DNA from 4 places in the Paralabilibaculum antarcticum genome. Region 4 is predicted to be linked to each of the others. Evidence: riboswitches for the same ligand, from Rfam matches in the RefSeq annotation. Region 4 holds a riboswitch; each other region holds the start of a gene.

Region 1 (3,210 bases), 150 kb from region 4:
CTGCAATTCGTGTTTTATTAACTGATATTCCAACGCCGCGAGCATAATTCTCCCCTAGCAACAAGGCATCCAAAGGCTTAATCAGAAAGAATGCTATAATTAAACCGCAAAAAACAATTGGGGCCATAACCTGCATTTCGTTCCAGGTAACACCTGCCAAACTTCCAAATGTCCAAACTATGAAACTTTGAATTTGCTCCGGATCACTAAAGTATTGGAGAATATTTACTACAGCACCCGTTATACTTCCAAACATGATTCCAATAATCAGTAAAGAAACACTGTCGGAAATACGAATAGAAGCCAAAGCCACAAGCATAAACACAAGAGATGCTCCTACAACTGCTGATACAACTAAGGCCCAACTTCCCAAAAATGCAGAAATAGCTCCAAATAAAACAGGAGCAATTGCCGATGCCATAACCATTAAAGCAACGCCTAAACTTGCACCAGAACTAATTCCCAAAACATATGGACCAGCCAAAGGATTGCGAAATAAAGTCTGCATCATAAGCCCGGTTACAGAAAGTCCTGCACCAACAATAATTGCCGTGATTGCTTTTGGTAAACGGAAATTAAGAACAATATAATTCCATGAGTTTTTCACATCTCCTCCCGAAAGAATTGCAAATACTTTCTCAAAAGGAATGTTTACACTTCCAAAAATCAAATCGAGAAGAAAAACCCCAATAATAATCAGAAATAAAATCCCAAATAGGAGCGATAACCAACTTCCACCTTTCTTCAATATCATATCTTATTTTAATTGCTGATAATAATACAATTCATAATCTGGTAACAATTCAGGATGTAATATTTTAATTGCATCTTTAAAAACAACATCGGGTTGCATTACACCAGATTCAAACCAATCATTGGCACCACGGCTGTTCATTCTTTTCGTATAACAAAAAACATTTCCAGTTTTATATGGCTTAAATAAGGTATAACGATCATCTAAGTTTTTCAAATCCTCCAATGTTTTGCATTGTCCCGGACCAAACCAAATATCTGCTTCACCTTGCTTATCGAATACCACTTCGAAACTTAAAGGAATACTACCACTTGTGCTATCTGAGAACCAATAATAATCTGCTTTCCCATCACGTAAAAATTGCCCTAAGTACGATTGGCCTCCTGGCATATACCAAGTTCCCTTAAAATTGTACCCAGACAATATGGATGGCTTATTTTCTACTTCGTAAACCAACTTTTTAAGCCCATTATAGCGATCTTCAACTTCCTTAAAATGCTTTTCAGCTTCTGCTTCTTTATTAAAAAAAGTTGCAATGAATTTTGCCCATTCAGCTCTTGCTAATGGTGAAGATTCCATCCATTCGATATTATAGGCAACAGGTAAACCCGCTTGCATTAATTTGGTTTCCCTTTCGGAGATTTTCATAAAACCAGCAACCATTACCAATTCTGGATCAATCTCTACAATCTTCTCAAAGTTTAACGTCTCGGAATGACCAACAGCTTGTATTTCGCCATTTTGCGCCTTTTTATTCAAGTCCTCATCATAAATACGATCCTTAAGAGATACCGCTACAATTTTATCTTGAACATTTAAAAATTTTAGGATCCCAATTTGGGTACTCGATAGTGCAGCAATGCTTCTTATTGGCACTTCAACCAATAAACCATCACTTGGAACTGTATCTTTCAGTTCTTCACCACGATTCTTTAAATAGTACTTTTGAAATACTTTCCCTTTGTTCCAAGGATCCCAAACGGTAAGTTCTTTTAAACCATTATCCAAGATTTTTATTTCAAAACCTTTGGCATGCTTAATAATAGTAGGATGGTAAAAGGCTAAATCTATTTTAGTATTAGCATCGTTGGCAGCGATCTTTTTTTGACTTGTAAATTGACAAGATGCGCTGCTTAAAAGTACAAACAGGAGAATTGCCCAAGGGCTTTTGTTTACTACACTCATTTTCTTCCACAATAATTGTGGGGATCGAACTCAAGAAAATACAATTGCGAGAATCATACCTTCGTTACTCAGTTCCCCGAAGTTACGAAACATTTTTTTCCTTAGGCAGGTCTTCTGGCTTACCCATCCTGACGCCTTCCCATGTGAAACTACATTCACTTAGTGGCTAATCTGTCAGAACTTATCAATGAATTATTCATTGAGGGCTTACAGCTGCGGGGACAGCTCCGGTATCACACCGGATTCCCTTTTAATTCCCAAAAACTTGGAAACCTAATTGCTGCAAATCTATGGATTATTTTGGAGAAAAAAGAAATTAAAACAAAGCCCGCAGATATTCCTAGCCCAATGCATTCATTTGAGTAGCTAACTTTTCCGAAAATTCATCCATACTCTTTGTAATAAATTCATGAATCACAATCTCTGGATTAAGCTCTGCAAGAATCTCTTTCACCCTCGATGATTGAAAAGGCAAATGCTGGTCAATTTGTAAAACATGATTACGAGCACTTGAATATTTATCTGAAAAATTAAGTTCTGACCAATTGAAAGGCAATCCTTCTTGTACCTGTTTCAGTTGATATTCGCCAGATAAACTACAGTTTAAATGCAAACTCTTTATTTTCTCTTGCACATCCTTCGAAAGACGAGATACACGATCAAGAACAAAATCAATCGCTTCATCTTCACAGCGCAGAGCAATATTGGTATTCATCAGATGACCTGTATCCAGCAAGAAATTCCAATTGGAAAATTCCAATCTAGCAGCAAAGTCATCCACTTCAGCCGGAAATAAAAAATCAAGACCAGGCCACCACAAATTCTCAATTGCTAAAGTAACAGGCGGCTCTCCATCAGAAAATTCCTGTGCTGTTTTATTCAGCATATCAGCAAAACTTGCCAACACTTCGGCACTTTTATAAGTAAAATCGCGAGTAAAAGCATGCTCTAATTCAACATGAGCAGCATGCAAAACCGCATGTTGAGGATTCAAAAGGGCAGCATATTCCCACAATTGTTTTTGTGAGGCAATCATATCTATTTTATTGCTTCCACCACAACGATACTTTAAATCTTCTGCAGATGTTTTTGGGAAATAAGCTTTTGCCCCATCTTCTCCCTTTCTCCAAACATCTAACCAAGTGACCCAAAATGGTAAATGCACACTTTTCACAATCTCTTTTGGAATATCATTAGAAGGACGATCATAACCAATCAAAAGTTCTACGCCATCCAATTCTTTTCTTTCTACATATTCTTCAAGTCCCTTC
Region 2 (3,210 bases), 140 kb from region 4:
CCCACATCAACAGTATTTGATTTTTCCGGGTTCAAATCTGCATTTCCAATTGTTTTTACTGTACCTCTTTGATAGAAACCAGCTACCTGATATGCCTTAGGAGCTAAAAAAGCATCTCCCCAACTAGAATGTACTGACAGATCTTTAGTCAACTGATACTTCACACCAATGTTTTTAGTAAAAACCCAATAATCTTCAGAGCTTTTATCGTTCGCCAACAATTTGTCTGCTTCCAGTTCAAATTTTATCATATCTCCCCTTGCACCTACTGACAAATCAAGTTTTTCATTCAAAAATTTAAAATGAGTTTGTCCGAAAATTCCAGTAGCAATATTATTGTAATCTGGTTGATAAGGAGCTTCTAATACACCTGCAGTATCGAAATTAGAACTTTCATATTTCTGAGTTTTATTATCAATCCCCAAGGCAACAGAATGCACATCAAAGGCATAGGTATCATATAACTGAAATCCATAATTTTTGTAATCACTCTCAAAATCGCCATAACCATCCGAACCAACATCTACCGTTTTGTTGTCTTCATCTGAATAAAATGGAGAAAAGGTAATTTTATGATTCCCAATACTTCCCAAAACATCAAATCCAGCGGTATACCGTTCAATATCTTTTGAATCCATACCTTCTGTATGCCAGAAATTACCAGGTGTTTCAATACCGTTCCCAGCATAATAGCCTCCATTTAGATTAAGTTTCCAATTTTCGGCTAGTTTAACCCCCACACGAGCATCAAAATTTGATGTCTGAAACTGAGTATTTTCCATTCTTCCGCCATAAGTAGATGGATCCAAAATCGATTTTGCATACTCCTCATCATAAAGGTTACGATCTCCAGTTTTGTAATCCTTATCCTGACTTTGTATAGCGTAACTTAGATCAAAATCCAATGCATCGGATAGTGAACCACCGATATTGAAATTTGCTTTCGAACTTGCAAAACTACCATACTCAAAAGTAACTTTGCCAGATAATTCGCCCGTGCTGTTTTTGGTCACGATATTAATCACACCAGCCATTGCATCAGAACCATACTGAGCTGAAAAAGGCCCTCTCAAAACTTCAACCCGCTCAACATTTGCAAGATCGATACTAGCAATATTTTCAGTTCCTGCAGGTTTTCCGTTCACTAAAATACTAGTATACTTTACCGATGGAGATGGTGTAAAACCGCGCATACTAACAACAGCCGATACACCAGGATATTGCAGTATATCAATTGCCACAGCATTTTTCAACAAACCTGCAACATCACTAGCAGGAGATGCTTCGATCATTCTTTTGGTAATAACCTCAACCTTTTGAGGCAGATCCTTGATTTTCGAGTTCACACGTGAAGCGTTTATCTTCACTTCTGATAGGTTTAGATGTTTCACAACCCCTTTATCATCTGTTGGGTTTGGAACTTCATCAGCTTTTACTGCAGAATTTAATAGTGATAGCAATGCAAAAGCCGTTAAAAATGTTCTTTTCATGTCTTTAAGATTAAATGAAAATAAGTTTAACTAATGCAATGCAGACAGGGAGCGAAAAGAAAATTTAGAACATGACATAGAGGACCAGTTATGACAAAGCAATCCCTATTATCGATATTGATAAAGTTTTCGTTCACTTGCTCTTTTTCCCGAAAGCAATGACTTGTATTGATTGCAAAGGCAGGTCTTCTGACTTGTTCTACTTTTTGAGGCCTTCCCATTCCGATAAAACGAAACAGTGGCAAGGAGTAATTCAAAAAGCTGTTTTAGAACTTACAGCTACGGGTATAGTCTCGGATTCTCACCGAATTCCCTTTTCATCCCACTCTTCGAAGAAGAGTATTGGGAGCCAAATGCGGTGCAAATGTATATAAAATCAGATTAATTAATCTCTTCTTTAGTATCTATTTTAAAACATAATCCAAATCAAGACACAATACAGTTAGCTAAATGAAAAAGAGACATTCCAAAATTGAAATGTCTCCTTTTCACCAAATAAAATACCATTTGGAAATTGTCTATTTTTCTTTCGACAAACTATTTCTTAAATAAAAAAGTAATTCCTGAATGCTCACGCATTTTATAGTACTTCCATTTTGCTTTACTTCCCATTCCATTGTGTCCTCCAATAGGTTAACACAACAATCTCCTACTTGCTCACAGCTAACCTGATAACCTTCACGAGACAAAGCTCTTTGTGTCCAAAAGCCCATTACATCATTACCCAAAAGCTGTATAGATTGCTTTTTCTGATAATTCATGATGAAGTTTCCCGTTTTGCGATCGAAATTAAAGGATTTGTTATGAAATGTTCCTTCAATGCTTCCATTCAGGACTAAATCTTCAGGAGCTCCAACCTTAACGGGTTCATTACGTGACATCAACCAAATTAAATCGGCGGCTTGAAGTGCTAAATCTAATTCATGTGTAGATAAAAGAATGGCTTTATTAGTTTCCCGAGCCAGTCGATGCAATAAACGCATAATCTCTACTCTATTTGGTAAATCTAAATGCGCAGTTGGTTCATCCAACATGATTAGTGGTGTGTCTTGAGCCAAAGCTTTTGCAATCATTACCCTTTGTCGCTCACCATCGCTTAATTCATTAATGAAGTTATTAGCATAATGCAACAAGCCTACTTGTTCCAAGGCCCACTTAATCTTCTCGTTGTCCTCATTAGATAATTTCCCCATCCATGAAGTATAAGGATGACGCCCTAAAGATACTATGTGGTAAACGGTCAGATTCCCAACATTAATTCTCTCGGTAAGAACGATGCTTAACAATTGAGCAATCTCTTTATAATTTCGATCCTTAATAGGAATCCCTTCTACTAAAGTACATCCAGCCAATGGAGGTTGAATACCAGCAATGGTTCTCATTAAAGTAGATTTCCCTGCTCCATTTGGTCCTAAAAGGCATACCATTTCACCCCTTCTGATGGTTAGATTTACATCAGAAAGTAAACACAAACTTTCCTTCTTTCCTTGCTTGTAACCAATGGAAAGATCTTGTGTTACCAATATATCTTGAATTTCTTTTTTTTCTGCTTTCATACGCTCAATTATCCAGCAAAAGATGCCTTTACATTTCTACTTCTCATGATTACCCAAATCACCACTGGTCCTCCAAACAAAGCGGTTACTGAATTAATTGGTAAGGTATTTTGATTGCCCGGTATTTGTGAAATGATATCGCAAACCAACATGATAGCCGCACC
Region 3 (3,210 bases), on a different contig from region 4:
GAGAAGGAACCAATTTGTACTCAAAATTTACACCCGCAACATCCGATCCTCCTGCATTGGTTCGCAAGGCAATTAAATCTTGCGAATTATCTGGATTTGGAATGTAATCATTGTAGAATGGATTGTTTAAACGGTTGTAAAACCCTTCCACCAAGAAATAAGATTCCCACTTATTCATTGTAAAATCCCATTCAGCAGAAAGCAAGTAAGTATTCGATGTTTCCTCTTTCAAATTCTCATCTAATTCGTGCGTAATGGTTCTGGCTGTTGATGCCTCAATGTGCAAATCCTCATCGAATATTTGTGGCGCACGGTATCCTCTAGCATAACTTGTTCTGACATTAATATTCTCACTTAGCTTAAATTGCAGATTAACACGAGGACAGAATACACTATTTGAAAAGACAGAATGATCGGCATCATTTTTAATACGGTAAGAATCAAATCGTCCTCCAACAAGCAAGTTCATAAAATTAAGATCCCATTTTACCTGAGCATACGAACCAAAAGTATTGTATCGCTGATCTGAAATCACCGTATTTTCAAGCATCAAATTCTTAATTGGATCGAAATAACCCAGCTTCTTATCTTTTAGTGTATTGTACGTATTCTCGATACCCAACACAATTTTCGCAGGTGCCATTAGAAATTTATCTAAATCAGTAGCATACTGTGTTCCAATAACACTGGCAATATCTTTTGTAGAGCCGAAAGCACTATAATCTGGTCGAGGAACTGTATAGGGATTTCCATCAGCATCCTCAAACATTTGTGTGCCATAATAAGTTTCACGATCGGTATATTGCCCCGATACAAAAGTCGATAATTTGTGCTTCCGCTCTTTATCCAAATATAAATCCCAGGTTAGGCCTCCAGCATGAATATCATGTTCTACCTGCTCAGCAATTTCCGAATTAAAAGGCAATCGATTTAAATGATCTCCACCACGACGATATTCGTTTATAAAATGATATTCTGCGGATAGTTTACTTCTATCTGAAAAACGATGGTAGGCTTGCATACCAGCTCCCTTACTCTTTATTTCAACTAGATTTGAGAAACCATCATTTGTTGCATCCCAGGCTTCTCTTTCTCGTTTGACACCAAACAAAAACATACCTGTTTTTCGGTCATCTGAAATAATAGAAGAATTAAAGTCAATATTAAAATCATTAGCCTTATCGTTAAGGCCCACACCCAATATATTATTTTGAATGTTAAGGCTAAAGTTGTTGCTAATAGGGTCTTTGGTAATTACATTAATAGTTCCTGCAATGGCGTTTGAGCCAAAAAGAGCAGAACCACCACCACGAACAATTTCGATACGCTGAATCATAGACGTTGGAATATGCTCTAATCCGTAAACACTGGCTAAACCACTAATAACTTGTCTACTATTAATCAGTATTTGAGAGTAATTTCCTTCCATACCATTCATTCGCACTTGGTTAAATCCACAATTATTGCAATTGTTTTCGACACGGATGCCAGGAGCAAACGCAAGACCTTCAGCTAACGAACAAGAGTTTACTTGCTGTAAGCTTTTGGCCGATAACATATTTACAATTACAGGCGCTTCCTTACGACTAACCTGACTTCTGTCTGCACTTACAACAATCTGTGCGAGTCCTATTACATCTTCCGATAAGGAAACCTGAAGATTTACGGGAACATTTTCCTGAATCTCAAATTGCTTACGCATTGGTTTAAAACCTACACAAGAAAACTGTAATTCATGTTTTCCGGGTTTTAAATTGCCCAGCAAAAAAGCACCCGAATCGTCGGTTAAAGTACCATTGGTACTGTTGGGAATCGAAACTGTTACAAAAGGAAGTGGGTCTTTCGACGATTGGTTAACTACCATGCCTTTAACAACCCCTCGGTAGTTATTTGGCATTGAAAATAAGCTAATACTCACCACAAAAAGCAAGTAAACAATAGCGCATAATTTTTTCATCATTTTGTTTTTTTGATTAAAAAATATGCTCTGGAAATAACTGGAAGGTGCACAGAAAGCCCAATACGAGCCCTATCAAATAGAATAACTGTACATCATAAACCCTTGTCCCGGAGCAATGATCTCTGTTGCAATGGCAGGTCTTCTGACTTATCTCTATCTGTTAACGCCTTCCCATCAGCCTTAGGCTGACAGTGGCACGTGTTAAAGATGTAACGAGAATTACAGCTACGGGCACAGTTCCGGGTTTACACCGGATTCCCTATTGAGCTTTCGCACCAATTGCAGCACAAATCTATAAACTATTTTGCTTTTAAGTTAAATGTAAAAACATGCTATAAAACAATATTTAAACACTTAGTATTGCTTATTCGCTTGCGCGATAGATAAGAATAATTTGCAATTAATAATGATTAGCTTATGAGATATTACTCACAAAACAAGAGCCATTGGCATTCGACAAAAGCATTTAAAATGCATTTCGTGAGTATGCACATCAACTTAAGAATGTATTGAGCAGAAAAACTGAGCTCTATTCTGCCTCATTAATTGAGTATCGCCTGTGATAGATGCTATTTTTTAGAAAAAAAATCATTAACTTAAAAATAAATGAAACTTATCACGTAAAACATAACTATAATACTTAAATTTTATATATTGATTATCTTCCCCATAAAATGCTAGTGCTCTAAATTTACCCATACAAATTAAACCTATGCCATAAACCTTTAAATCAGCAACTACAACACCTTCTTATATTTTAGACTAAAAAGAACAATCGTATGAAATACAAAAAATAAGCGAACCAAATATGTTATGCAGGCAAAACCTTCTGCTAAATTCACCTACAAAAAACTGCTCCCCTAAAGAAGTAAAGTTTGAAACATTTTCTTTTCCCTATCGTTTAATCATTCATAATCATTGAATCAATACCATTATTAATTGAGTATGAGAAATGAACAGACTTATTTTGCTGCAAGCTCATAATAATATTTTAAGCTCTTAAAACTAAAGAGTCTTATTAACAATAAAAATGCCCTAATTCTTACTTTTGTTTTGTAAAAGAAATCTCTAATATGCCAACTAACTCAAACGATAAACTTTACAAAAACATTATCGATTTTGCGCCCATTGGGTTCTATCAGACCAACCGGGATGGCAAATTCACTATGGTAAACAATGAAATGCTTTCCTTACTCGGTTTTGCAGAAGAAGAAGAATTACTCTCCAAAAACATAGCTGACTTTTATTTT
Region 4 (3,210 bases):
TGCTTCGGCTTTTGAAGCTCCAATACCTAATCCCAGAAATGCTGTTTCCTCAACATTCCAGTTTTTGTCTTTTAGTGTCTCCTCAAGAAGCTTTACACTATAATCAACCATTTCATGGCAAGTTCCAATGTAATTTGCTAGCTGAATTTTCACATCATATTTTTCCTGAAAGCTATTTAGAGCATAAGGAATGTCTCTTTGAATGTGAACACCAGTAAATAGAAATACCGGTACAGCTATAATCTCCTTAACTCCTTTCTCAAGCAAGCGCTTCACGCCAGTTTCAAAATTAGGTTCCGAAAGTTCTAAAAAGCCAAGTTCCACCTCATAATCGGTAGTTTGAGCAGCATATTTCATTGCAAATTCCTGAAAAGCTTTTGCTCCTCTTTCTTTACGGGTACCGTGCCCACAGATTAAAATTCCTTTTTTGCTCATAACTATTCTATTTCTGATTCAGCCATTTGATTGATTAGTGGTGATAATTGTTCCGAGTAAGCCACAACCTCACCAACAATAAATATTGCTGGTGGTTTAAAATTGTGTTCCTCCATCATTTGAACAATCGTCCCAAGTGTTCCCTTAAGAACTTCCTGTTCTGGTAATGTTCCCCAACGAATCATGGCTACTGGAGTTTCTGGGTTTTTCCCACAGGCCATCAAGTTTCTTACAATTCTTGGGGCTTGTGTTACGCCCATATAAAACACAAGAGTATCAATTCCTGTTGCGATTTTGTCCCAATAAATCTCCGTTTTGTGATTTGCACATTGGTGACCAGTAAAGAAAGCCACTGATGAAGCTACATTTCGCAATGTAACCGGAATACCTGCGGCTCCTGGAACAGCTACTCCAGCAGTGATTCCAGGAATTACCTCAAACTCAATATCGTGTTCTTTCAAGCCTAAAATCTCTTCTGCACCTCGCCCAAAAACAAATGGATCTCCGCCTTTCAATCGAGCAATCTTTTTCCCTGCCAATCCATACTCAATCAACATTTTATTAATATCTTCCTGTGGGTAAGTATGTTGTCGGTTCTTTTTTCCAACATAAACAATCTCACAACCCTCTTTACAATAGTCTAGCAATTGCTTATTTACCAAATAGTCATAGAGTACCACTTCAGCATTTTCAATAGCTCGAATAGCTTTTAGTGTAATTAATTCCGGATCACCTGGTCCAGCTCCAACGATACTTACTTTTCCTCTTTCACGCATCATATTATCTCGAATTTCAAGCTTGCAAACGGAGGTTTGCCTTAAATTTGGGGTATATCAATTCTTACCTGTTGAAATCAACAAGTAGAATTATTGGATTCTAATTTTTTGAATTGCTTTCCGAAACAAGACTATGTTTTCACAATAATTGCTTGCGTCAACTTGTTTGTCGAAATTATTTTTATTGGTAAACCAGCACAATTTATTGGAATACAAAATGAGCGGAGCGCTCTTTGTTCCTGGTTTATTTTTGCAAAGTTGGCTCTTTTTGTAAGAACCAAAAACAGCATGCCCCGCAGGCATGAATACATCATATCTCATCATAATCTCACTTTTAGTCCCGAAAGTATCGATTAAACATATTTGTTATTAGGCAGGTCTTCTGACTTTCTCCCTCTTGTTGCGCCTTCCCATATCTTCCATAAGATACAGTGGCATTGTGCAACAGAGTTTGGTATAGAGATTACAGCTGCGGGTACAGTTCCGGATTCAAACCGGATTCCCTCTTTAATAGATGATCAAGAGATCTACTATTGCCAAATCACGTAACAAATGTATCAATTTAAATTTAAGATCCGCACGAGCTATCCTATATGGAATCCTTCCACAAAAACCATCAAACCAATACAACCTGAATATCAAACAATTAAAAATAACAACATCAAGTACATCTGTCTAAAAACATAAATAAAACTTCCATAACATCTAATCACAAGCGCAAACAAGTAAACCATATAAAAATTCTATAAAATTTCTACCTCAACATAATAATCTCTATATTTATAAAAACTAAAGCCTAAAATCATGAGTAAAGTAAGATTGGAAATTGATGGAATACGGATCTATCGCCCTAAAAGAAGTTGGAAATTATACTTTGTAATCATCGCTGACCATCCTACCGAAAATGATAAAATGATGGTCACTACCATTCCTCAGGAACCATTCAAATTGAGTAAGCGTCACGACAACGAATACTTTTTTGATACGGACCAATCTGGATCCGAAGGATTGTATATTTTGAGTAGGGAAATGCCAGAAGATCGAGAATTAAACGTGCATATCTATCTACGACATACAAGAAAAGCACAAAGAGATTTAGGCGAAATATTGAAAGAAATTGAAACAGGGATCGCTGGCGACGCTTTTGGCATTGTTACAGATCTTGTTGGCGCTGCAACAGTTCCTTGGTTGGTTATTTCCAAAAAGGCTGTCTCATTAGTTGGTAAGATTTTAAAAGACATTCCAGATCGAGATTTTGGTTTTATCAGTGCTTTTGAACGCTTTGGGCCAGAATTCGAAAAACAAACCGAAATTGATCGTGAAAAAGAATTTACTGGAGATGCGTCTTTAATTTACAGTTGGTCTCTGGATGAATAAGAAGACATAAAAAAAGGCTGATGAAAATCAGCCTTTTGTTTATCTAATAGTATAGAAAGCGTTTGATTTTATGAGTTGCAGTTTTTTGAAAAGGATCAACCTGAGCAATGACCATTTGCACTTGTGAGAACTTATTTACTCTGGAATTAACGTATTCGTGAAGCTCCTGCATTAAATCATCAATTTGCTGATCCACATAGTTTTCAACATCTTTCCTAATTGTTTTATATTGTTGCTCCAGTTCTTCATAATTAAAATGAACCATGGCAACTAGTTTTCCTTTTTTCTCAACTACAACTGATTCTACCACATGCTTGAAGTTGTTAATAACAGATTCAATTTCTTCAGGGTAGATATTTTCACCACTAGCACCAACAATCATATTCTTTAATCGACTTTCGATATAGAGATAATTGTTTTTATCCATTTTTGCTAAGTCTCCTGTCTTAAACCAGCCATCTTCAGTTAAAACCTCTTTCGTTTTTTCTGGATCTTTATAATAGCCTAGCATTACATTATCCCCTTTAGCCCATATTTCTCCCACCTGAGTAACAGGATCGGGATTATTAATTTTCAATTCTACTCCAATTAATGCAGGACCAGTTGATTGAAATTTAGTAAT

What was found. A riboswitch is a leader RNA that binds a small molecule or an ion and turns the genes downstream of it on or off. The one in region 4 is predicted to bind cobalamin.
Region 1: another riboswitch for cobalamin. It lies ahead of L3049_RS16600 (ABC transporter substrate-binding protein); the one in region 4 lies ahead of cobA (uroporphyrinogen-III C-methyltransferase).
Region 2: another riboswitch for cobalamin. It lies ahead of L3049_RS16615 (TonB-dependent receptor plug domain-containing protein); the one in region 4 lies ahead of cobA (uroporphyrinogen-III C-methyltransferase).
Region 3: another riboswitch for cobalamin. It lies ahead of L3049_RS19755 (TonB-dependent receptor); the one in region 4 lies ahead of cobA (uroporphyrinogen-III C-methyltransferase).

What each region holds. Positions count from the first base shown of each region.
Region 1 covers NZ_JAKJSC010000005.1:39,582-42,791, reverse strand. Annotated here, with positions in the region: gene L3049_RS16605 (iron ABC transporter permease) at 1-754, opposite strand, end outside; gene L3049_RS16600 (ABC transporter substrate-binding protein) at 758-1,939, opposite strand; cobalamin riboswitch at 2,027-2,231, opposite strand; gene L3049_RS16595 (TIM barrel protein) at 2,280-3,210, opposite strand, start outside.
Region 2 covers NZ_JAKJSC010000005.1:42,938-46,147, reverse strand. Annotated here, with positions in the region: gene L3049_RS16615 (TonB-dependent receptor plug domain-containing protein) at 1-1,490, opposite strand, end outside; cobalamin riboswitch at 1,653-1,860, opposite strand; gene L3049_RS16610 (ABC transporter ATP-binding protein) at 2,009-3,046, opposite strand; gene L3049_RS16605 (iron ABC transporter permease) at 3,055-3,210, opposite strand, start outside.
Region 3 covers NZ_JAKJSC010000009.1:32,668-35,877, forward strand. Annotated here, with positions in the region: gene L3049_RS19755 (TonB-dependent receptor) at 1-1,957, opposite strand, end outside; cobalamin riboswitch at 2,076-2,256, opposite strand; gene L3049_RS19760 (PAS domain S-box protein) at 3,034-3,210, shown strand, end outside.
Region 4 covers NZ_JAKJSC010000005.1:187,773-190,982, reverse strand. Annotated here, with positions in the region: gene L3049_RS17190 (sirohydrochlorin chelatase) at 1-435, opposite strand, end outside; gene cobA (uroporphyrinogen-III C-methyltransferase) at 438-1,214, opposite strand; cobalamin riboswitch at 1,567-1,767, opposite strand; gene L3049_RS17180 (hypothetical protein) at 2,016-2,588, shown strand; gene L3049_RS17175 (AMP-binding protein) at 2,632-3,210, opposite strand, start outside.